Regions from separate parts of the Bradyrhizobium sp. LA6.8 genome, predicted to be linked through region 2. Evidence: predicted binding sites of a transcription regulator. Region 2 holds the regulator's gene; each other region holds the start of a gene.
The links. The regulator PhoB, encoded in region 2, activates phosphate uptake and scavenging genes when phosphate is short. The targets are predictions, from matches to a motif close to TGTCATNNANCTGTCAT.
Positions count from the first base shown of each region.

Region 1 (5,780 bases), on a different contig from region 2:
CGAAGCCTCGGTGACGAGCTCGAGCTCGTCCTTCACCGCGGAGACGTCAAGATTGGCGTTGAGCTTGGCCAGTTCCGCAATCTCGATCTGCTGGGCCGCGCCAGTCTTGGCGCCGCCCCCTTCGAGCAGGCGCACGCCGCCATTGGCGACGTCATAGGTGCCGAGGAAATCGCGGCCGCGGCCGACCGGCCAGGTCATCGGCGTGGTGTCGAGCGCCAGCGTCTTCTCGATCTCGTCGAGCAGCTCGAAGACGTCGCGGCTCTCGCGGTCCATCTTGTTGATGAAGGTGATGATCGGAATGTCGCGCAGGCGGCAGACCTCGAACAGCTTTCGGGTGCGCGCCTCGATGCCCTTGGCGGCGTCGATCACCATGACAGCGGAGTCGACCGCTGTGAGCGTACGGTAGGTGTCCTCCGAAAAGTCCTCGTGGCCCGGCGTGTCCAGGAGGTTGAACACGAGACCCTCGAACTCGAAGGTCATGACCGAGGTCACGACCGAGATGCCGCGCTCGCGCTCGATCTTCATCCAGTCCGAACGGGTGTTGCGCCGCTCGCCCTTGGCCTTGACCTGGCCGGCGAGATTGATGGCGCCGCCGAACAGCAGCAGTTTCTCGGTCAGCGTGGTTTTGCCCGCGTCCGGGTGGGAGATGATCGCGAAGGTGCGCCGCCGCGCCACCTCGGTGGCAAGCGGGGAACGGGCCGGCGAGTCGGCTGATATGGCGATGTCGGACATGGCGGGAGCGTTTGGCAGGGAAAATGGGCCTGATCAAGCCTCATGTGGTGATTGCGGAGCCCTACGGCCAGCCCCATATCCGCTCCCGGGGAGGACGGCCTCCCCCCTCATCAGCATATCCGCCGCGGGGACGACCCTGCCTTGAATGGAGGGTCGTCATGGCCTGGAGCATCCTGTTCGTCGCCGGTCTTCTCGAGATTACCTGGGCGATCGGCCTGAAATACACCGAGGGCTTTACCAAGCTTGTTCCGTCCGTCATCACGCTCGTGGCGATGGCCGGCAGCGTCATTCTGCTCGGACTTGCTCTTAAAACACTGCCCGTCGGAACCGCCTATGCGGTCTGGACCGGCATCGGCGCGGTCGGTACCGCCGCGCTTGGCATCATTCTGTTCGGCGAGCCGGCCACGGCGTTCCGCCTCGCCAGCATCGGGCTGATCGTCGCCGGCATCGCTGGGCTGAAATTCGTCACCTGACGAAAATCTGGACCGCCCACCAGGTCAGCGCCGCGACAATGGCCGAGGCCGGGATCGTGATCACCCAGGCATAGACGATCGAGCTCGCGACGTTCCAGCGCACCGCCGAGACGCGGCGGGCCGCGCCGACGCCGACGATCGCGCCAGTGATGGTGTGGGTGGTCGAGACGGGAACGCCGAGGAAGGTCGCCATGAACAGCGTCGCGGCGCCGCCGGTCTCGGCGCAAAAGCCTTGCATCGGCGTCAGCTTGGTGATGCGCAGGCCCATGGTGCGGACGATGCGCCAGCCGCCCATCAGCGTGCCCAGCGCCATCGCGGCCTGGCAGGACAGCACCACCCAGAACGGCACCGAGAATTCGCCGCCGAGATGGCCCTGCGAATACAGCAGCACCGCGATGATGCCCATGGTCTTCTGGGCGTCATTGCCGCCATGGCCGAGCGAATAGAGCGAGGCGGAGGCGAATTGCAGGATGCGGAAGGCGCGATCGACCGCGAACGGCGTCGAGCGCACCGAAAGCCAGGACACGATCGCGACCAGCATCATCGCAAGCAGGAAGCCGACCAGCGGCGACAGCACGATCGCAAGCACCGCCTTGGACAGGCCGCTCCACACCGCCGCCGAGATCCCCGCCTTGGCCATGCCGCCGCCGACAAGGCCACCGATCAGCGCATGCGAGGAGGAGGATGGGATGCCGAGCCCCCAGGTCACCAGGTTCCAGACGATCGCGCCGACGAGCGCCGCGAAGATCACCTGGGCGTCGACCACCGCGGGATCGATGATGCCGGTGCCGATGGTCTGGGCAACATGCAGCCCGAACACCATGAAGGCGATGAAATTGAAGAACGCGGCCCAGAGCACCGCGAATTGCGGCCGCAGCACGCGGGTGGACACGATGGTCGCGATCGAATTGGCGGCGTCGTGCAGGCCGTTCAGGAAGTCGAACAGCAGCGCGACGGCGATCAAGCCGACGAGGACAGGAAGTCCGAGCGCAGCATCCACGGCGCGACCCCTGCCCTAAACTTGCTCGATGACGATGCTGTTGATCTCGTTCGCGACGTCGTCGAAACGGTCGGCCACCTTTTCGAGATGGTCGTAGATCTCGACGCCGACGATGAAATCCATCGCGCTGCCATCACGGTGCTTGAGAAACAGCTCCTTCAGCCCGATGTCATGGAGATCGTCGACCCGGCCCTCCAGCTTGCCCAGCTCTTCCGTGATCGCGGTCAGCATCGCGACGTTCGGGCCGATCGACTGCATCAGCGGCAACGCCCGCCCCACGAGATTGGCGCATTCGATCAGAAGCCCACCAATCTCCCGCATCGGCGGCTCGAAGGTGCGGACCTCGAACAGCATCACGGCCTTGGCCGTCTGCTGCATCTGGTCGATGGCATCGTCCATCGAGGTGATGAGATTTTTGATGTCGCCACGGTCGAAGGGGGTGATGAAGGTACGGCGCACCGCCGTCAGCACCTCACGGGTGATGTTGTCGGCGTCGTTCTCGAACTGGTTGACACGCTGGCAGTAGACCGGCGTCTCCTCGCCCCCGTTGAGCATGCCCTGGAGTGCGATCGAGCCCTGGATCACGGTCTGTGCATGGCGGTCGAACAGGTCGAAGAACCGTTCTTCCTTGGGCAGGAAAGCGCGAAACCATCGCATCATGGGGATAGGCTACCGGTTGGAAATGGCCCGGCCCGAACTGGCCGTCACAAAACTGTCATAGACCATTTCCGCTCCGCGCGCGTGTCATCTCACGCCCGCGGAGTCGGATCATCCACCGGATTCGCGCACCAATAAAATCTGTGCGATATCAAAGGCTTATAGCGAGCGCCGGAAGTAATGGGCGATTTCGCCGATGACGCCGCGGCGGAAGGTGAGCACGCAGACCACGAAGATCGAGCCCTGGATCACCGTCACCCACTGGCCGAAGCCGGCCAGATATTGCTGCATGGCAATAATCGCGAAGGCGCCGACCACGGGACCGAAAATGGTGCCGAGACCGCCGACCAATGTCATCAGCACGACCTCGCCCGACATCGTCCAGTGCACGTCGGTGAGCGAGGCATTCTGCGCCACGAACACCTTCAGCGATCCGGCAAAGCCGGCCAGCGTGCCGGACAGGACGAAAGCCAGGAATTTATATTGGTCGGTCCGGTAGCCGAGCGAGATCGCGCGCGGCTCGTTCTCGCGGATCGACTTCAGCACTTCACCGAACGGCGAGTTGATGATGCGGTAGATCAGCAGGAAGCCGGCGAGGAAGCCGGCCAACACGACGTAATAAAGCACCGTCGGCTTGGAGAGATCGAGCAAACCGAACATCCGCCCCTGCGGAATGCCCTGAATGCCGTCCTCACCATGGGTGAACGGCGCCTGGAGGTAGATGAAGTACAGGAGCTGCGACAGCGCCAGCGTGATCATCGAGAAATAGATGCCCTGGCGGCGGATCGAGATATAGCCGGTGATGAGCGACAGCCCGAACGCCGCGGCGATTCCAACGAGGATGCCGAGCTCCGGCGGCAACGCCCACACTTTCAGCGCGTGCGCGCTGCAATAGCCGGCGGTGCCCATGAACATTGCGTGGCCGAACGACAACAGGCCGCCATAGCCGATCAGCAGGTTGAAGGCGCAGGCAAGCAGCGCAAAGCACAGCGCCTGCATCACGAAGAACGGATAGACGCCCGTGAAGGGCACCGACGCCAGCAGCAGCGCCATCACCACGAACACGACCATCTCGTCACGCATCGCGCGCGGGGTTACCGGCAGCGTGTCGTCCGTCAAGGCTGTCATATCAGGCCGCCCTTCCCGTCAGTCCCGTTGGCTTCACCAAGAGCACCAGCACCATCAGCACGAACACGACGGTGTTGGAGGCCTCGGGGTAGAAATACTTGGTCAGGCCCTCGATCACACCGAGCGCAAAGCCGGTGATGATGGAGCCCATGATCGATCCCATGCCGCCGATCACGACCACCGCGAACACGACGATGATGAGGTCGGCGCCCATCAACGGCCGCACCTGGTTGATCGGCGCCGAGAGCACACCGGCGAGCGCGGCAAGGCCGACGCCGAGACCGTAGGTCAGCGTAATCATGCGTGGCACGTTGATGCCGAAAGCGCGCACCAGCGTCGGATTTTCAGTGGCGGCGCGCAGGTTAGCACCGAGCCGCGTCTTCTCGATCAGGAACCAGGTGGCGATACACACCACCAGCGAGAAGATGACGACCCAGCCGCGATAGATCGGCAGGAACATGAAGCCGAGATTCATGCCGCCCTTGAGCTGGTCCGGAATGGCGTAAGGCAGACCGGAGGAGCCGAAATAGTTCTGGAACACGCCCTGCACGATCAGCGCGATGCCGAAGGTCAGGAGCAGGCCGTAGAGGTGGTCGAGCCCCGTCAGCCATTGCAGCATGGTCCGTTCCAGGATCATGCCGAAGATACCGACGATAACAGGCGCGATCAGCAGCGCCCACCAATAGTTGATGCCGCCGAGGCTCAGCAGGAAATAGGCAACGAACGCGCCCATCATGTAGAGCGCACCGTGGGCGAAATTGATGATGTTGAGCATGCCGAAGATCACGGCAAGCCCGAGACTGAGCAGCGCGTAGAACGAGCCGTTGATCAATCCCACCAGTAGCTGAGCGTAAAGAGCCTGCATCGATCCCGCACCCGGTCCCTTCGGCGTTGCCTGAAAATCGCCCGCAGGCCTGATCGCCTGCGGGCGGTTATCTTACTTCTTCAAGAGCGCGCACTTGCTCTCGGACAGCGGCGTGAAAGCCTGGTCGCCCGGCACGGTGCCGACCAGCTTGTAGAAGTCCCACGGCCCCTTGGACTCCGAGGGCTTCTTCACCTCGAACAGGTAGGCGCTGTGGATGGTGCGGCCGTTCGGCTGGATCTCGCCCTTGCCGAACAGGTCGTCCTCCGTCGGCAACGACTTCATCTTCTCGACGACCTTGACGCCGTCATGGGGATTGCCGCCGAGCGCTTCCAGCGTCTTGAGATAGTGACGCACGCCCGCATAGACGCCGGCCTGCACCATGGTGGGCGGCGCGTTGTTCTTCATCTTGTCGGAGAAGCGCTTGGAGAAGGCCCGGGTCTTGTCGTCCATGTCCCAATAGAACGTCTCGGTGAAGTTGAGGCCCTGCGCGGTCTCGAGGCCAATCGCCTTGACGTCGGTGAGGAACAGCAGCAGCGCCGCGAGCTTCTGTCCGCCCTTGACGATGCCGAACTCGGCCGCCTGCTTGATCGAGTTGGTGGTGTCGCCGCCGGCATTGGCAAGGCCGATGATCTTGGCCTTGGACGCCTGCGCCTGCAGCAGGAATGACGAGAAGTCGGGCGTGTTGAGTGGATGCTTGACGCCGCCGACGACCTTGCCGCCGTTGGCGGTGACCACGGCCGTGGTATCGCGCTCGAGCGCCGCACCGAAGGCGTAGTCCGCGGTCAGGAAGAACCAGCTATCGCCACCGGCCTTCACCAGAGCCTGACCCGTGGTGTGGGCCAGCATGTAGGTGTCGTAGGTCCAGTGCACCGTATTGGGCGAGCACTGCGCGTTGGTGAGGTCCGAGGTCGCGGCGCCCGAGTTG
Region 1 is NZ_JBEPQQ010000001.1:1,290,469-1,296,248, reverse strand. Features, by position in the region: gene ABIA90_RS05750 (peptide chain release factor 3) at 1-732, opposite strand, end outside; gene sugE (quaternary ammonium compound efflux SMR transporter SugE) at 891-1,205, shown strand; gene ABIA90_RS05740 (inorganic phosphate transporter) at 1,198-2,205, opposite strand; gene ABIA90_RS05735 (DUF47 domain-containing protein) at 2,221-2,865, opposite strand; gene ABIA90_RS05730 (branched-chain amino acid ABC transporter permease) at 3,022-3,990, opposite strand; gene ABIA90_RS05725 (branched-chain amino acid ABC transporter permease) at 3,992-4,855, opposite strand; gene ABIA90_RS05720 (ABC transporter substrate-binding protein) at 4,928-5,780, opposite strand, start outside.
Region 1: the regulator PhoB is predicted to act here: its motif matches at 2,908-2,924, upstream of ABIA90_RS05735 (DUF47 domain-containing protein).

Region 2 (5,780 bases):
TCGCCTTCGGCATCCGCCTTTACGAGAAGATCTCGAAGTCCGAGATGGACGACCGCGTCGAGAAGGCGCTGCGCGGCGGCGCGCTGTGGAACGAGGTCAAGGACAAGCTCAACGCCTCCGGCCTGTCGCTCTCCGGCGGCCAGCAGCAGCGCCTCTGCATCGCCCGCACGGTCGCGGTGCGGCCCGAGGTGATCTTGTTCGACGAACCCTGCTCGGCGCTCGACCCGATCTCGACCGCCAAGGTCGAGGAGCTGATCCAGGAGCTGTCCGAGAACTACACGATCGCGATCGTCACCCACAACATGCAGCAGGCGGCGCGCGTCTCCGACAAGACCGCTTTCATGTATCTCGGCGAGCTGATCGAGTTCGACGACACCAGCAAGATCTTCACGTCGCCGACCGACCGGCGCACGCAGGATTACATCACCGGCCGGTTCGGCTGAGGAGACGGAACATGGGTTCTGAACATACCGCAAAGGCCTTCGACACCGACCTCCAGGAGCTCACGCGCCTGGTCGCCGAGATGGGCGGCATCGCCGAGCGCATGATCGTCGATTCCGTCGACGCGCTGATCCGCCGCGACGTCGCGCTCGGCCAGCGCGTCGTGACCATCGACGCCGAGCTCGACGCGCTCCAGAAGAAGATCGAGGAGCGCGCCGTTCTCACCATTGCGCGCCGCCAGCCGATGGCGGTGGATCTGCGCGAGATCGTCGGCGCCATGCGCGTCGCGACCGATCTCGAGCGGATCGGCGACCTCGCCAAGAACATGGGCAAGCGCGTCGCGGCGCTGGAGACGGATTTCCATCCGCTCAAGCTGTTCCGCGGCCTGGAGCACATGACCGACCTCGTGCAGCAGCAGGTCAAGTCGGTGCTGGACGCCTATGCCGCGCACGATCTGCCGGCGGCAATGGCGGTGTGGAAGGGCGACGAGGAAGTCGACGCCATCTGCACCTCGCTGTTCCGCGAGCTCCTCACCTACATGATGGAGGATCCGCGCAACATCTCGTTCTGCATCCATCTGATGTTCTGCGCCAAGAACATCGAGCGCATCGGTGACCACGCCACCAACATCGCCGAGACCGTGTTCTACATGATCGAGGGCCAGGCGATCACTGACAAGCGGCCGAAGGGCGACATGACGACCTTCGCCACGACGGTCCCGAACACTTAAGGAGCGACGAACACCATGGGCGCACGCATTATGGTGGTTGAGGACGAGGAAGCTCTCACCGAGCTTCTCCGCTACAACCTCGAAGGCGACGGCTATGACGTCGAGACGGTGATGCGCGGCGACGATGCCGACACCCGCCTCAAGGAGCACATCCCCGATTTGATCGTGCTCGACTGGATGCTGCCGGGCCTCTCCGGCATCGAGCTGTGCCGGCGGCTGCGCACCCGGCCCGAGACCAAGCAGCTCCCGATCATCATGCTCACCGCGCGCGGCGAGGAGAGCGAGCGGGTGCGGGGCCTTGCGACCGGCGCCGACGACTACATCGTCAAGCCGTTCTCGGTGCCGGAGCTGCTGGCACGCGTGAAGGGCCTGCTCAGGCGCGCCAGCCCGGAGCGGCTCGCCACCGTGCTCGCCTATGGCGACATCGAGCTTGACCGCGACAAGCGTCGCGTGGCGCGTTCGGGCCGGCCGATCGATCTCGGCCCGACCGAATATCGCCTGCTGGAGTTCTTCCTGGAGCATCCCGGCCGCGTGTTCTCGCGCGAGCAGCTGCTCGACAGCGTCTGGGGCCGTGACATCTACATCGACGAGCGCACCGTCGACGTCCATATCGGCCGCCTGCGCAAGCTGCTCAATCTCGGCCGCGAGCAGGACCCGATCCGCACCGTCCGCGGCGCGGGCTACGCACTGGACGATCGCTTTGCGAAGGCGGAGCAGGCGTAAGCTCGGTGAGCTGCGGCCACAGTCTCGGTGTCGTCCCGGACAAGCGTAAGCGCGGGTCCGGGACACCCACCGCGAGTGATTATTGTGCCAAAAGGTAACTCCGAGTCCCCGTAGCCACATCTTGCGGTGGTTAAGGGTCCCGGATCTGCGCGCGTTTGAGGCGCGCTTGTCCGGAACGACATCGGATTTGTTGAGCCGCCATCGTGTGACGGCTCCTTTCCGAGCTCAGAACGACCTCAGCGCGGACCCGGCTTCACCGGCGCGCGCCGGCGATCGGCCGCGGGCTGATACGCCACGCGCGAGTGCTGAGCGCAGTAGGGCAGGCCGGAGAGCGCCTTGCCGCCGCAGAAGAAGAAATCCGGGCTCGAGGGATCGCCGACCGGCCAGTGGCAGGTGGCCTCGTTCAGCTCCAGCAGCGACAGCCGCTGGCTCATCGGCACGACGTTGTCGTAGGTGACCGGTTCGGCCTCGACCTCGACTTCGAAGGCCTGCGCCAGCGCGGTGTTGCCGCGCGCGATCGGGCGTGTCACCCGCATCATGTGCTGGGCGGGGCGCGCCTTGCGCGGCCGCGGCGCTGCCGACGAAGGGCTCTTGGCGCGGCCCGACAGGCCGAGCCGGTGCACTTTGCCGATCACGGCATTGCGGGTCACATTGCCGAGTTCAGCGGCGATCTGGCTGGCCGAAAGTCCGGCCTCCCAGAGCTTTTTCAGCTGCTCGACGCGATCATCCGACCAGGTCAAAACGGTCATTGCACCCTTTCCTTCGCCGGCGCCTGCCATCCTGGCGGCCGCACGGCGAATGCCTAAGCTTCGAAAAACCCGTGCCGCCAGAATCCCTTAAGGCTCGCCGGGCGCACCAGATGCGCCCGAACGCTTACGCCGGTACATGAGGACTTAGAGGATCAGAACTGCTGCACGAGATGTCGTATCTGACAAGCCAAACGCTACAATATGGCGTGACTCACGCGCAAGAGTCCGCCGACTCGCTTCCACATGTTCCGTGGCGGAAATACGCAAAATCGCCACCGCAAGACTACGGATTCTGCGTTTCGCGAGGCTTTCCGGGCGGCATTGACACCGGTTTCACCAGGCATAAGATAGTCTCGCGTGCCGCCCTTAAAAGGCGGCACGTTTCGTTTTCCGGGCCGGTCAATGGTGCGTTGCGCAATGCACGCTCACACCGTCCGCAACATTCAAGTGATCGTCATGACTAACAGCGCAGCGCCGCATTTGCTCCCCGTTTTCGCCAGGTCCGACCTCGGTTTCGAGCGCGGCGAAGGCTGCTGGCTGATTGCGACCAATGGCGACCGCTATCTCGATTTCACCTCGGGCGTGGCGGTGAATGCGCTCGGCCATGCTCATCCTGCGTTGGTCAAGGCGTTGCAGGAGCAGGCCACCAAACTCTGGCACATGTCGAACCTGTTCCAGAGCCCGGACGGCGAGAAGCTTGCCGCGCGTCTGTGCAATGAAAGCTTCGCGGACTTCGTGTTCTTCTGCAATTCCGGCGCCGAAGCGCTGGAAGGTGTGATCAAGCTGGTCCGCCATCATCACTTCTCCAAGGGTCATCCGGAACGTTACCGCATCATCACCTTCGAAGGCGCCTTCCACGGCCGCACGCTGGCAACGCTCGCCGCGACCGGTTCGGCAAAATATCTCGAGGGGTTCGGCCCGCCGATGGACGGCTTCGACCAGGTCCCGCATGGCGATATCGAAGCCGTCAAGAAGGCGATCGGTCCGCAGACCGCCGGCATCCTGATCGAGCCGATCCAGGGCGAGGGTGGCGTGCGTTCGGCAACGCCCGCCTTCCTGAGGGCGTTGCGCCAGCTCTGCGACGAGAAGGGCCTGCTGCTCGCGTTCGACGAGGTGCAGACCGGCATGGGCCGCACCGGCGATCTGTTCGCGCATCGCCGCACCGGCGTCACGCCTGACGTGATGTCGCTGGCCAAAGCGCTCGGTGGCGGCTTCCCGATCGGCGCGGTGCTGGCGACCGCGGACGCGGCTGCCGGCATGGGGCCCGGCTCGCACGGCTCGACCTTCGGCGGCAATCCGCTCGCGATCTCGGCTGCCAACGCCGTCCTCGACGTCATGCTCAAGCCCGGCTTCTTCGATCACGTGCAGAAGATGTCGCTGCTGCTCAAGCAGAAGCTCGCCTCCGTGATCGATCGTTATCCTGACATCGTCAGCGAAGTGCGCGGCGAAGGCCTTCTGATCGGCATCAAGGCCGTGGTGCCGTCAGGCGATCTCGGCGCGGCATTGCGCAACGAAAAATTGCTCACGGTCGGCGCCGGCGACAATGTCGTGCGCTTCCTGCCGCCCTTGATCGTCACCGAAGCCGAGATCGAGGACAGCGTCGGGCGGCTCGAACGCGCCTGCGCCGCGATCTCGTCCAGTCAGACCAAGCGGGCGACAAGCTGATGAGCAAGTCCCCGAAGCACTTTCTGGATATCAACGAGCTCCCGTTGTCGGAGCTCAAGAGCATGCTCGCGGCCTCCTCCGCCATGAAGGCGAAGCAGAAAGCGCACCAGCCGGTGAAGCCGCTGGAAGGCAAGACGCTGGCGATGATCTTCGAGCGTCCCTCCACGCGCACCCGCGTCTCGTTCGACGTCGCCATGCGCCAGCTCGGCGGCGAGCCGATCATGCTGACCGGCGCCGAGATGCAGCTCGGCCGCGGCGAGACCATCGCCGACACGGCGCGCGTGCTGTCGCGCTATGTCGACGCCATCATGATCCGCATCCTCAATCACGAGGCCCTGCTGGAGCTGGCGGAATATGCGACGGTGCCCGTCATCAACGGCCTGACACGGCGCTCGCACCCTTGCCAGGTGATGGCCGACCTCATGACCTACGAAGAGCATCGCGGCCCGATCGAGGGCAGGACGGTGGCCTGGACCGGCGACGACAACAACGTGCTGGCGTCCTGGGCGCATGCCGCCGAGCGTTTCAAGTTCAAGCTCAATGTCGCAACGCCGCCGGAGCTTGCGCCGAAAAAGGTGATGCGGGACTTCATCAAGGCCACCGGCGCGCCGATCGTGCTCGGCACCGATCCTGAGGCCGCCGTGAAGGGGGCCGACTGCGTCGTCACCGACACCTGGGTGTCGATGGGCGACAAGGAAGGCGAGCACCGTCACAACGTGCTGAAGCCCTATCAGGTCAATTCGAAGCTGATGTCGCTGGCCAAGCCCGATGCGCTGTTCATGCATTGCCTGCCCGCCCATCGCGGCGAGGAGGTCACCGACGAAGTGATCGACGGCCCGCAATCGGTCGTGTTCGACGAGGCCGAAAACCGCCTGCATGCGCAGAAGGGCATTCTGGCCTGGTGCTTTGACGCGGTGAAGTAATCTCACTTGTAGCCCGGATGGAGCGCAGCGAAATCCGGGTTTGTGTCCGCAGTTGGAGTGGTCCCGGATTGCGCTACGCTCCATCCGGGCTACGCGGGCTATCGCGTAATCCTGTGGCTATGGGTCCCGTATCAGCGCTTTGCGCGCGCCGGGACGACATCGAATTTGCAGGATCCTGTGCGATCATAAGTGCATCCGGAACACACCACCCTTGAGCCCTCTTCCATTTTCCTCCATCGACCCCAGATAAAGCGCCATGGTTTCCCAATCCCCTGACATGAATACCGGGCCTGAAGGCCCGGTTCGCGCACCATCAGCGGTTCCCATCGATGACGCCGTGCTGCCTTACGAGGTCGACGCACTCGACGTGCGCGGCCGCCTGGTGCGGCTCGGTCCCGCGCTCGACGAGATCCTGACCAAGCACGATTATCCCCCTGCCGTGGGCAAGCTGCTCGGCGAGGCCATCGTGCTGACGACGCTGCTCGGCTCGGCGCTGAAGTTCGAGGGCCGCTTCATCCTCCAGGCCCAGACCGACGGTCCGGTGTCGTT
Region 2 is NZ_JBEPQQ010000016.1:47,936-53,715, reverse strand. Features, by position in the region: gene pstB (phosphate ABC transporter ATP-binding protein PstB) at 1-443, shown strand, start outside; gene phoU (phosphate signaling complex protein PhoU) at 455-1,171, shown strand; gene phoB (phosphate regulon transcriptional regulator PhoB) at 1,187-1,894, shown strand; gene ABIA90_RS43585 (GcrA family cell cycle regulator) at 2,131-2,643, opposite strand; gene ABIA90_RS43580 (aspartate aminotransferase family protein) at 3,100-4,308, shown strand; gene argF (ornithine carbamoyltransferase) at 4,308-5,231, shown strand; gene ABIA90_RS43570 (Hsp33 family molecular chaperone) at 5,488-5,780, shown strand, end outside.

Region 3 (5,780 bases), on a different contig from region 2:
GCTTCACCTGCTTTGCGTCAGTCACGCCTTGTCCTCCGGGCGCTCCGCAACCGCCTCGGTCTGTGCCTTGCGCCAGGCGGCGAGACGGTCGGCCAGGGCCGGGTCGGACAATGCGAGCACTGAAGCCGCAAGCAGCGCCGCGTTGATCGCGCCGGCCTTGCCGATGGCGAGGGTGCCGACCGGGATGCCCGCGGGCATCTGCACGATCGAATAGAGCGAATCGATGCCCTTGAGCGTCCTGGATTCGACGGGAACGCCGAACACGGGCAGTTCCGTCAGCGCCGCCGCCATGCCGGGCAGATGCGCAGCGCCACCCGCGCCGGCGATGATGACCTTGTAGCCTGCCGCCTTGGCACCCTTGGCGAATGCAAACAGCCGGTCGGGGGTGCGGTGTGCCGAAACGATGCGGGTATCGGCGGCAACGCCGAGCGCTGCGAGCGTGTCGGCGGCATGCCGCATCGTCTCCCAGTCCGACTGGCTTCCCATGATGATGGCGATCGGCGCGGTCATGACGTCAATTGTGCTCGGAAAACAGAAAGATAGGCCAGATTAACGGTTCCGGCCGGTGGCTCGCAAGGCGGTGGCAAGGAGAAGGGAATGCACTATCCTGTCTTGGTGAATCCCCGCAAGCCTTCATTGAGCAGGATGCCCATGAAGAAACCAAAAAGGGCGAGCGCTGCGAAGGCCAAAAAGGGCCGGAAAGCCAGCGCCAGCCGGTCCAAAGCTGCCCCCAGGCGGCTGGCGAAGCGCTCAGCCAAGCCGGCGCGGCGCGGAGCGTCGGCCGCCGACGACACCAGGGCGACCATCCGCGGCTTGCGGAGCAAGCTCAAGGAGGCGGCGCGGCGGGTCGCGGAACTGGAAGCTGCGGCCGACACCGATTTCCTGCTCGAGATTCCGAACCGGCGCGGCTTCGAGCGCGAGCTCGCGCGCGCCATCGCCTACATGAAGCGCTACCGCGCCAGCGGCGCGCTGATCGTCCTCGACGTCGATCGCCTGAAGCCGATCAATGATTCCTTCGGCCATGCCGCCGGAGACGAGGTGCTCAAGGCGATTGCGGCCACCCTGACGCGGCAGGTCCGCGCCTCGGACGTGGTCGGCCGGCTTGGCGGCGACGAGTTCGCGCTGCTGCTCTGGAATCTCAGCGAGACCGACGCCAAGGCGAAGGCCGCGACTTTCGAGCAGGCGATCGACGAATTGTCGTTTGCCTTTCGCGGTCAGCGCGTGACCGCGGGCGCCTCCGCAGGTGTCGCGCTGCTGGGGGCGCAGTCCGATGCAGGCCGCGCGCTGGAGGAGGCTGATGCCGCCATGTATGTGCGCAAGGCGCACCGGCGGCACGAGCCGCTGATCAGGCTGGTCAGCAACTAGGGCACGATCCTCGCGACAAATGCGGACCGCGTTGCGCGGAGATCATGCTCAAGCAACAACCCTTACAGCGTGGCCAGATCTTCCGGCACGTTGCCGAATTTGCGCAGCAGCGTGGCGTCGCCGAATTCGCCGGTCATGGGATCGCCGCTGCGGCTGAACGCAACCGCGCCGATATGGCCGGCACCGTGCGCCATGATCTCGGCGCGCCGCAACGCGGCCGCCGAGCTCTGGCATTCCTCCGCGGCGCCCGCGACAGGCGATCCGTCGGCATCGATCAGGAAGGGCATTGCAACGTAGTAGGTCACATCCGACATGGCGTTGCTCCGATGTTGAACTCAGGCGGCGCTGCTGTTGCTCCGCACCTTGCTGCGTGCGGTCTCGGGAATGCAGCCGGCTGAAATCGCCGCCTGTAATTCTTCCAGCTCTGCTTCCAGATATTCGTTGGCCATGATCAGCGCCTTGATGGTGCTGCGCAGATTGCCGTCGCACATCGCGATCGCCTGGTCGCAGGCCTGTTCATAATGGCTGTTGTCGAGAAGGGCGGTTGCCGACATCTGCGTTGTCCTCGGGGGTTTCCTGGGCGTTTCCTGGGGCGGTGGGATGCCCAAATGTTCCTATTTTGTTCTTTTCGAGTCAAGCGGATTCGGATGCGGCGAGCTGCCACGAAAAGGGCCTCGCGGTTCAGGCGATGATGTCCGGCGTGATCTGGTCTTCGATGAACGCGATACGGTCGCGCAACAACAGCTTGCGCTTCTTCAACCGTTGTAACCGCAACAGGTCGGGGGCAGGCGATTGATGCATCGCATCGATCGCGGCGTCGAGATCTCGGTGTTCTTGCTGCAACCGGGTGAGCTCGGCTTCGAGCTCACGCTCGTCTTCATTGGTCATGTTCGCGGTGGCCGAAAACCCGATGGGCGTGAGATTCAAGGCTGTGGATGCCCTGTGGAAATTATCGTCCTTGCGCGCCGTGATCGCAAGCGATCTCGGGCCGCCGCTCACCGAACTCTCGCAAGATATTTCGACGATTCGTTGCGGCGTTGCGCAAGCACATTGATATCATGGATTTTTCCAGCGTGGTTCCTTACTCACGATTCGTTACATATGAATTTTCAAAAATGACGCTGCGACGACGGATACATATCGACAGAACGAATCGGTGATGTACACTTGTTTGTCCGGATCGAATCCAAGGTTTCCCCCTACCGAGGAGGTTTCGAATGACAATTCAGGCACATCTGGTTGAATTGGAACGGAAGCACAAAACGCTCGAAAACGAATTGCACGAAGCTCTCGTGCACCTTTCAACAGACGACCTGCAAATTGTTGAGTTGAAGCGACGGAAGTTGATGGTCAAGGACCAGATCGAGCGTTTGAAGCACACCGGCGACACGCTCCACTAGTAACCCCTGTAACAGTGTAGAGTTGAACTTACCCTTTCATGCAGGGGTGAGAGCTATTGCGCTCATCCCTGCATGAAGGTGCGCAGCGTGCAAAGTTATTTGCACGGCACTTGGAGCCTTTCCGCTCCGATGGAAAATCCCCTAGATGCCTGCGAGCTCGGCGACGTGATCCGCGATCGCGAGCGATGACGTCAGTCCCGGCGATTCGATGCCGAACAGGTTGATCAGGCCTTCGACGCCGTGATCGCGCGGGCCCTGCATCAGAAAATCCTGCGTGGCCACCGCCGGCGGCACGATCTTCGGGCGAATGCCTGAATAGCTCGGCATCAGCGCGCCGTCGGGCAGCGTCGGCCAGTATCTCCGGATCGCCGGATAGAAGCGCTCGGCGCGTGATGGATCGACCTCGTAATTGATCGTCTCGATCCACTCGACGTCGGGGCCGAAGCGTGCCTGCCCGGCCATGTCCAGTGTCAGATGCACGCCGAGCCCGCCTGGCTCGGGCACCGGATAGATCAGGTGCGAGAACGGTGCCCTGGCGTTGCAGCTGAAATAGTTTCCCTTGGCGAGATAGGCGGGTGGAATCCGGTCGATCGGCATGCCGTCGATGTGGCGTGCGACCGTTGTCGCCGAGAGCCCGGCGGCGTTGACGAGCAGGCCGCATTGCAGCGTCATCGGCGCTTCGCCGCCGGCCTCGATCTCGATCGCATCGCCGGCTGCCTTGGCGCGGATCAGCGGGGTGTGAAACGCGAAGGCCGCGCCGGCTGCCTCGGCCTCGCCGCGCAGCGAGAGCATGTAGGCGTGGCTGTCGATGATGCCGGTCGATGGCGAGAGCAGCGCGGCATCGCAGGCGAGCGCCGGCTCCAGCGCGCGCGCGGCCTCGCCGGTGAGCAGCTGCATGTCGAGCACGCCATTGGCCTCGGCATGCGCCTTGATCGATTGCAGCTTCTCGGTCTCCTTGGCGCTGGTCGCGACGATCAGCTTGCCGCAATTCTTGTGCGGGATGCCGCGCTCGCCGCAGTAGCGGTACAGCTCATGCTTGCCGCTGACGCACATGCGCGCCATCCAGCTGCCGGCGCGGTAATAGATCCCGGCATGGATCACCTCGCTGTTGCGCGAGGAGGTGATGGTGCCGATGGCCTCGGCTTCCTCGAGCACGATCACCTCGCGCCCGGCCTGGGCAAGCTTTCGAGCCACCGCGAGCCCGACCACGCCGGCTCCGATGACGACGCAGTCGACCCTATCCATGGTTGTGCAGTGTATCCATTGAAAGCAACGGTGGCATCAGGCCTGAGAACCACGGCACCGGGCCGTTTTCCATTAAGGAAGCATTTATCATGTCAGGGCAATTGCCGTATTTGGCGTCACATTTTTCTGTTGCGCGTACAGGCGTTTACCCGATCCAAACCCGTGAAGCCAGACAATCCGACGTTGAAAGCGCGGGTGGCTGATGGCTGAGAAGAACTGGCACGTGGGCAGCACGCTTCCGATTGCTGTGCAGGCCGTCGTGTGCCTGGGCAGCGCGGTCGCGCCTGCGCGCGCCTTTGCGCTCTCGGACAGCTTCGCGCCGCCAGGCAAGCTCGATCCCAATTTGGTCTGGGAAGCGCTGATCGGCGGCATCGTCGTCTGTGCGTTCCTGGCCGCCATCGCGCTGTGGATCCATTCCTCGCTGCGCCGCACCAAGCGCTTGCAGCTGCGGCGCAACGCCTTCGTCTCCTCCGCCATGAACAATCTCAACCAGGGCGTGGTGATGACGGATGCGCAACGACGCATCATGTTCTGCAACGACCGCTATCTCGAGATCTACGGCCTGGCGCGCTCGGATCTGTGGACCGGGATGACCGGCTACGACATCCTCGAACTCAGGCGCAAGCGCGACGTCCTCGGCGGTGTCTCCGACGATGAGTTCTACGAGAAGGCGGCGAGCCCCAACGGCCTGATCACCGAACTGCCTGATGGCCGCGCCATCCTGGTGAAATATTTCGTGTTGCCGAACGGCGGCTCGGTCGCGACGCATCTGGACGTCAGCGATCAGCGCAAGCTGTCACGGCAGCTCGCCTCCACCAAGCAATTCCTGGAAACCGTGCTGGACCACGTGCCGGCCTGCGTCGCTGCGAAGAACATCGAGGACGGTCGCTACATCTTCGCCAACAGCGCCTATGAACGGTTCTGGGGGTTCTCGCGCGACCACGCCGTCGGCAAGAATGCGCGGGAGCTGTTCGCGCCCATCTCGACGGCCAGCATCGAGGCGGCCGACAAGGCGGCACTGAATTCGCCGGACGGCCAGTTCCGCAATGAATTCGAGGTCGACCGCGCCGGTGAACGGCGCATGGTTGCCTCGATCCGGATCGTGGTCCGCGACGAGAGCAACAAGCCCGAATTCCTGATGCTCGTGTTCGAGGATATCACCGACCGCCGCTCGCTGTCGCAGGAGCTGGAGAGCACGAAGAAGTTCCTGGAGCTTGTGGTCGACAACATTCCGGTGGCGCTCATCGTGGAGCAGGTCAAGGACGGCCGCTACCTGCTCGCCAATCGCAGCGCGGAGACGATCCTCAACCGCCGGCGCGAGGAGGCCACGGGCCTGACCGCCTCCGACATCTTCAATCCCAAGGAAGCCAAGCTGATCATCGCGCGCGACGAGGCCGCGATCAAGAAGCGCGGGATGATCACCGAGGAGCACCCGATCTCCACCAAGGACGGCCTGCGGCTGTTCCTGACCCGCCGCGCCACGGTGCTGAGCGATGCCGGCGAGCCGCAATATCTGATCAAGACCCACGAAGATGTCACCGATCGCCGGCAGACCGAGTCGCGCATGGCGCACATGGCTTATCACGACGGCCTGACCGATCTGCCGAACCGCGCCGCCTTCCTCCAGGCGCTGACCCAGATGATCGAGGCCTGCGAAGGCACCAGCGAGGAGTTCGCCGTGCTCTGCCTCGACCTCGACGGCCTCAAGGAGGTCAACGACGTCTTCGGTCATGCGCTCGGCGACAAGCTGTTGATCGAGGTGGCCCAGCG
Region 3 is NZ_JBEPQQ010000002.1:1,135,409-1,141,188, forward strand. Features, by position in the region: gene ABIA90_RS12440 (5-(carboxyamino)imidazole ribonucleotide synthase) at 1-25, opposite strand, end outside; gene purE (5-(carboxyamino)imidazole ribonucleotide mutase) at 22-510, opposite strand; gene ABIA90_RS12450 (hypothetical protein) at 603-806, opposite strand; gene ABIA90_RS12455 (GGDEF domain-containing protein) at 739-1,365, shown strand; gene ABIA90_RS12460 (hypothetical protein) at 1,428-1,679, opposite strand; gene ABIA90_RS12465 (hypothetical protein) at 1,701-1,919, opposite strand; gene ABIA90_RS12470 (YdcH family protein) at 2,047-2,253, opposite strand; gene ABIA90_RS12475 (YdcH family protein) at 2,583-2,765, shown strand; gene ABIA90_RS12480 (NAD(P)/FAD-dependent oxidoreductase) at 2,907-4,010, opposite strand; gene ABIA90_RS12485 (sensor domain-containing protein) at 4,213-5,780, shown strand, end outside.
Region 3: the regulator PhoB is predicted to act here: its motif matches at 2,481-2,497, upstream of ABIA90_RS12475 (YdcH family protein).

Region 4 (5,780 bases), on a different contig from region 2:
GATCCCCTGGAATCGGCCGTGATCTCGATCTGCGAATTCCACGCCGGCAATGCCCGCAACGTCATTCCGCAGACTGCGACGTTGAGGGGCACCATCCGCACGTTGTCGCCGGAGGTGCGCAAGCTGGTCGAGAAGCGCGTGCACGAAGTGGTGGCGGGCGTGGCGCAGATCACCGGCGCCAAGATCGACCTGCACTACAAGCGCAACTACCCTGTCGTGAACAACCACGCCGCGGAGACCGAGGTGGCGCGGCGCATCGCCAGGAACGTTGCCGGCGAGGCCAATGTGCACGAGATGCCGCCGCTGATGGGTGGCGAGGATTTCGCCTACATGCTGGAAGCGCGGCCCGGCGCGTTCATCTTCTGCGGCAACGGCGACAGCGCCGGCCTGCATCACCCCGCCTACAATTTCAACGACGAGGCGATCGTGTTCGGCACGTCCTATTGGGTCAAGCTGGTCGAGGAATCGCTCGCGGCGTCTTAACGCCGACCCCCGAAGCACAAACGAAAAGGGCCCGTGCATCGCACGGGCCCTTTGTCTTTGAGGCGCGTGATCTTCAGAAGATCCGCGAGAAGATCACGTAGAGCGTGGCCGACAGCGCGATCGCGCAGGGCAGCGTCAGCACCCAGGCCATCAGCAGGTTGCGGATGGTCGCCATCTGCAGGCCCGAGCCGTTCGCGGCCATGGTGCCGGCGACGCCGGACGACAGCACGTGGGTGGTCGAGACCGGCAGACCGAACACGTCGGCGGCGCCGATCGTGGCGGCGGCGACCAGCTCGGCGGAGGCGCCCTGTGCGTAGGTGAGATGGGTCTTGCCGATCTTCTCACCGACGGTGACGACGATGCGCTTCCAGCCGACCATGGTGCCGAGGCCGAGCGCGATGGCGACGGCGACCTTCACCCAGGTCGGGATGAACTTGGTGGCGCTATCGAGGCCGCCCTTGTAGGCGTTCAAGGTCGCGACCTCTTCCTTGTTGAGGTCGTTTTCCTTGTCCTTCATCAGGAAGCGGATCGCTTCCGAGGTCAGGTACATGTCGTTACGGGTGTTGCCGACCACTTCCGCCGGTACCTTGTTGAGCGAGCCGTACTTCGCGACCTGGTCGCCGACATCCTTCACCAGCACCGACAGCGAGGGGTAGGTGCCTTCGCTGATGTGGTGCGAGGTGATGTACTGCGTCACCGCAGGACGGGGATCGCCGATGATCGAGTGACCGGCGCCCTTGGCCGCGATCACCTTGGAGGCTGCCTCCGAGACCTTCTGGAACTGGGCGACCTGGCTCTCCGGCAGCGCGCGGTTGAGCGCGTAAGCGGTCGGCACGGTGCCGATCAGGATCAGCATGATCAGGCCCATGCCCTTCTGGCCGTCGTTCGAGCCGTGGGCGAAGCTGACGCCGGTGCAGGTTGCGATCAGCAGGCCGCGGATCCAGAGCGGCGGCGCCTTGTTGCCTTCGGGCGCGGCATAGAGCGCAGGGTTGCGCACGATGAACTTGAGCAGCAGCAGCAGCACGGCGGCGCAGATGAAACCGAACAGCGGCGACAGCAGGAGCGCGTAGCCGATCTCGGTGGCCTTGCTCCAGTCGACGCCCGAGGTGCCGTCGCGGCCGCGCATGACGGCATTGGCGATGCCGACGCCGATGATCGAGCCGATCAGCGTGTGCGAGGAGGAGGCGGGCAGGCCGAAATACCAGGTACCGAGGTTCCAGATGATCGCGGCGATCAAGAGTGCGAACACCATGGCGAAGCCGGCGCTGGAGCCGACCTGGAGGATCAGCTCGACCGGCAGCAGCGAGACGATGCCGAAGGCGACCGCGCCGGAGGACAGCAGCACGCCGAGGAAGTTGAAGAAGCCCGACCACATCACCGCGAATTCAGCCGGCAGCGAATGGGTGTAGATCACGGTCGCCACCGCGTTGGCGGTGTCGTGGAAGCCGTTGACGAATTCGAAGCCGAGCGCGATCAGCAGCGCGACGAACAAGAGGATGTAGGGCAGGAAGGTCGTCACCTTCGTGCCGGTCGCGTTGACGTCGACATAGATGCTGTAGGCAACGAACAGCAGGCCTGCGGCAAGGATGCCGAAGAACAGGATCATCGTTAGCGGGTTAAAACCCTTGTCGAGATTTGGCCTGGAAGCCGGCTGGACAGGCGTCGGATCGCCTACCGCACGGTCGAATGCAACATCTGTCATTTTTGGACGCCCCCTTAACTAATTTGAAGGGCTATTGTCCGCGATGGATTTGAAGGCTGGATGACAGCTGCGTCGTAAAGTCGCTTTCCCTCCAGTATTTGCCAGTATTTAGGCGGCGCGTGCGGCTTTCTTCTGCAAACCGGCGGCAATCTTCAGGTCTTCGACAAAGCGCTGATATTCCAGCACTTTGGCTTCCGGATCGGGCAGTCGCAGCAGATAGGACGGGTGCACTGTCACCAGCGCCTTGCGCCCGTCGGGCAGGTCTATGAGCCGGCCACGGGTCTTGCCGATCGGGGTGATCTTGCCGAACACGCTCTGCGCGGCGGTGGCGCCCATTGCCACAATGAGCTCGGGCTGGATTACCGAAACTTCCCGCTCGTACCATTGCCGGCACGCCCGGATCTCCGGCGTCGCCGGCTTCTGGTGCAGACGGATCTTTCCGCGCGGCACGAATTTGAAGTGCTTGACCGCGTTGGTGACGTAGACCTTGTTGCGGTCGACGCCGGCTTCCTGAAGCGCACGGTCGAGCATCTGGCCGGCCGGGCCGACGAAGGGGTGGCCGGCGAGGTCTTCCTTGTCGCCGGGCTGCTCGCCGACCAGCATGATGGTCGCATCTCTCGGGCCCTCGCCGAACACGGTCTGCGTCGCGTCCTTGTAGAGCGGGCAGGCGCGGCAATGCGCGGCCTCCTCGCGGAGCGCTTCGAGATCGTCGGCAGCCAGCTTGCGTGGCATCGGAGCCTCCGGCCGCTTCTGGGGCTTGTGCGGATCGGTTGCAGCATTGGCGATCATGGCGCCGGTCATGCGCTCGGCATCCTCGATCAAGGGCTTAATGATCGACGCCTCGGGCAGGTTCCTCCAATATTTCTTCGGCATCTCCGTCTGCATTGCCTTCACCTTCAGCCGCGCCGGATTGAAGATGCTGGCGTAGTAGCGCCGCCAGGTTTCCTCGAGCCGGTCTTCGCCGGGTGCTTCGTTCTTGCTCACGCCCGACGTGAACGAGAGCGCGTGGCCATCCCAATGCGCACACAGATCGGGTGTCAGGATCGACCAGGGCATGTCGGCGAAGCGCTTGGCGAAGAACGGTGCGGCGAGCTCGACGATGTAATGCTCCGGCTCGAACCAGGCGACGTAATGCGCCGCGCGTTCGCGGCCGAACTCGCGGAATCGCACGAAGGCATGCATCTTGTGCTCGTCGCGATGAACCGCTCGTGCCATCGCCGTGACTTGCGCGACATCGGGATCGGTCGCGACCTCGATGAGATCGTGATTGTCCTTCAAGCGCCAGAGCAGGCGATAGAGGATCGCAAAGCGCTCGCCGTCGCGATGCAGGATCGCGGCCTTGGCGAGATCGACGAATTTTGCCGAGACATTGAAGGTGCCGTCGTTCACCTCAAGTATCGGAGACGGCGCGGGCGGTGCGAACAGCTCGGCTTCGCCGCCTTGCACGGTCCAGGTGACATCGGTTGGCGGCACATGATGAAGCACGAGGCTGCGTGCGGCTTTGCGCCAGCCGTCGAAATCGGTTTGATTGTCGAGGGTGATGTACTGCATCAGAAGCCAAACCCCAATTGTGTTGCCTTCGGCTTGAACCGTTCGATCAGCCGCGCCTCGTCGAGGCGATGCGGCGCGGGGCGGTGATCGCTGAGGACGATGAAAGGCAGCGCCTTGTTGCGGGGCACGTGCAGCCGCGCGAGATCGGAGAGGCGGATCGTGGTGGTGCGCCGCGTCGCGATGATGCGTTCGACCGCCTTGGTGCCGAAGCCCGGCACGCGCAGCAACTCCTCGCGGCTGGCACGGTTGACGTCGAGCGGGAAGCGGTCGCGATGGCGCAGCGCCCAGGCGAGCTTCGGATCGATGTCGAGCGGCAGCATCGCGCTGTCATCAACGATCTCCGCAACGTCGAAACCGTAGAACCGCATCAGCCAGTCGGCCTGGTAAAGCCGGTGCTCGCGCAGCAGCGGCGGCTGTACCAGAGGCAAAGCGCGGCTGGCATCGGGGATCGGGCTGAAGGCGGAGTAATAGACGCGCCGCAGCCTGTAGGAGCCGTAGAGATTGGCGCTGGTGTGGAGAATGGTGTGATCAGAGGCCGTGTCGGCGCCGACGATCATCTGTGTGCTCTGTCCGGCGGGTGCGAAGCGCTGCGGCCTGGCCTTCGTCTTTGTGCTGCGGTTTTCCTCGGCCTCGTCGAGCTTCAGCCGCAGCCGGCCCATGGTGCGGCGGATCGCGCGGACGTCCTTCTCCGGCGCGTATTGCTGCAGGCTCGTCTCCTCAGGCATCTCGATGTTGATGGAGAGGCGATCGGCATATTTGCCGGCTTCCGCGATCAGCGCGTCGTCGGCCTCGGGAATGGTCTTGAGATGGATGTAGCCGCGAAAGTGATGCTCCTCGCGCAGTTTGCGCGCGACGCTGACCACCTGCTCCATGGTGTAGTCGGGGCTGCGGATGATGCCGGAGGAGAGAAACAGGCCCTCGATGTAATTGCGCCGGTAGAAGTCGAGCGTGAGCTTGACCACCTCGTCGATGGTGAAGCGGGCACGCGGCACGTTGGAGGAGGCGCGGTTGACGCAATAAAGGCAGTCGTAATTGCAGGCGTTGGTCAGGAGCACTTTGAGCAGCGAGATGCAGCGTCCGTCCGGCGCGTAGGAATGGCAGATGCCCATGCCCGGCGCGGTCGAGCCCATGCCCTTGCCATCGCTGGAATCCCGCTTCTCGGTACCGCTGGAGGCGCACGACGCGTCGTATTTGGCGGCATCAGCCAGAATCTCCAGCTTGCGTTGTACGTCCATCGTGGAATCCCTTTGATTCAGCTTACGAATCCGGATGAGCACCAATTCGATTGACTCCCCGGCCGCTGTTAGCTTTATATTAGAACATATCATGAACAAATGAGCCAGCCGCAGGTTCTTATTTTTGAGAACCTCGGCAATCACCTCTGAAGGAGCGGCGTATATGAGCGGCGCACGGATGAACGCGCTTGCGACCTTGCGCGGCCAGATCGAGCGCATCGAGACGGCGGAGGTCGTGCATCAGCACGATCGCGTCGCGCTCGGCCACGGCGAGGTCGACAGCGCGCTGAAGGGCGGGCTCGCGCGCGCGGTGATCCACGAGGTGTTTTGCGAGGGCCGGCAGGGAACCGCTGCGACGGGTTTTGTCATGGGGCTTGCGGGGCGTGTCTCGCGGCGCCGGCCGCTGCTGTGGGTGCGGCAGGATTTTTCGGAACTCGAGACCGGCGCGCTGTCGATGAGCGGGCTTGCCGAGATCGGTCTCGATCCGCGCCGCGTGGTGATGGTGCGCGCCGCCGATGTCGAGAGCGCGTTGCGGACCTCGGCCGATGCGCTCGCCTGCGACGCGCTCGGCGCCGTCGTGCTCGAGCTCTGGGGTGAGACGCGGCAGTTCGATCTCGTGGCGAGCCGCAAGCTGACACTGGCCGCGCAAGGCTCCGGTGTCACCGGCCTGATGTTGCGGATGGCCGCGCAGCCGCTGCCCTCGACCGCGGAGACGCGATGGATGCTGCGCGCGGCGCATTCGCCGCCGGGCCCGGCATGGAGTGCCTGGGGCTCGCCGCGCTTCGATGCGGAGCTCTTGCGCAATCGTC
Region 4 is NZ_JBEPQQ010000001.1:65,741-71,520, forward strand. Features, by position in the region: gene ABIA90_RS00280 (M20 aminoacylase family protein) at 1-483, shown strand, start outside; gene ABIA90_RS00285 (inorganic phosphate transporter) at 557-2,185, opposite strand; gene ABIA90_RS00290 (UdgX family uracil-DNA binding protein) at 2,294-3,736, opposite strand; gene ABIA90_RS00295 (putative DNA modification/repair radical SAM protein) at 3,736-4,971, opposite strand; gene ABIA90_RS00300 (ImuA family protein) at 5,135-5,780, shown strand, end outside.
Region 4: the regulator PhoB is predicted to act here: its motif matches at 2,235-2,251, upstream of ABIA90_RS00285 (inorganic phosphate transporter).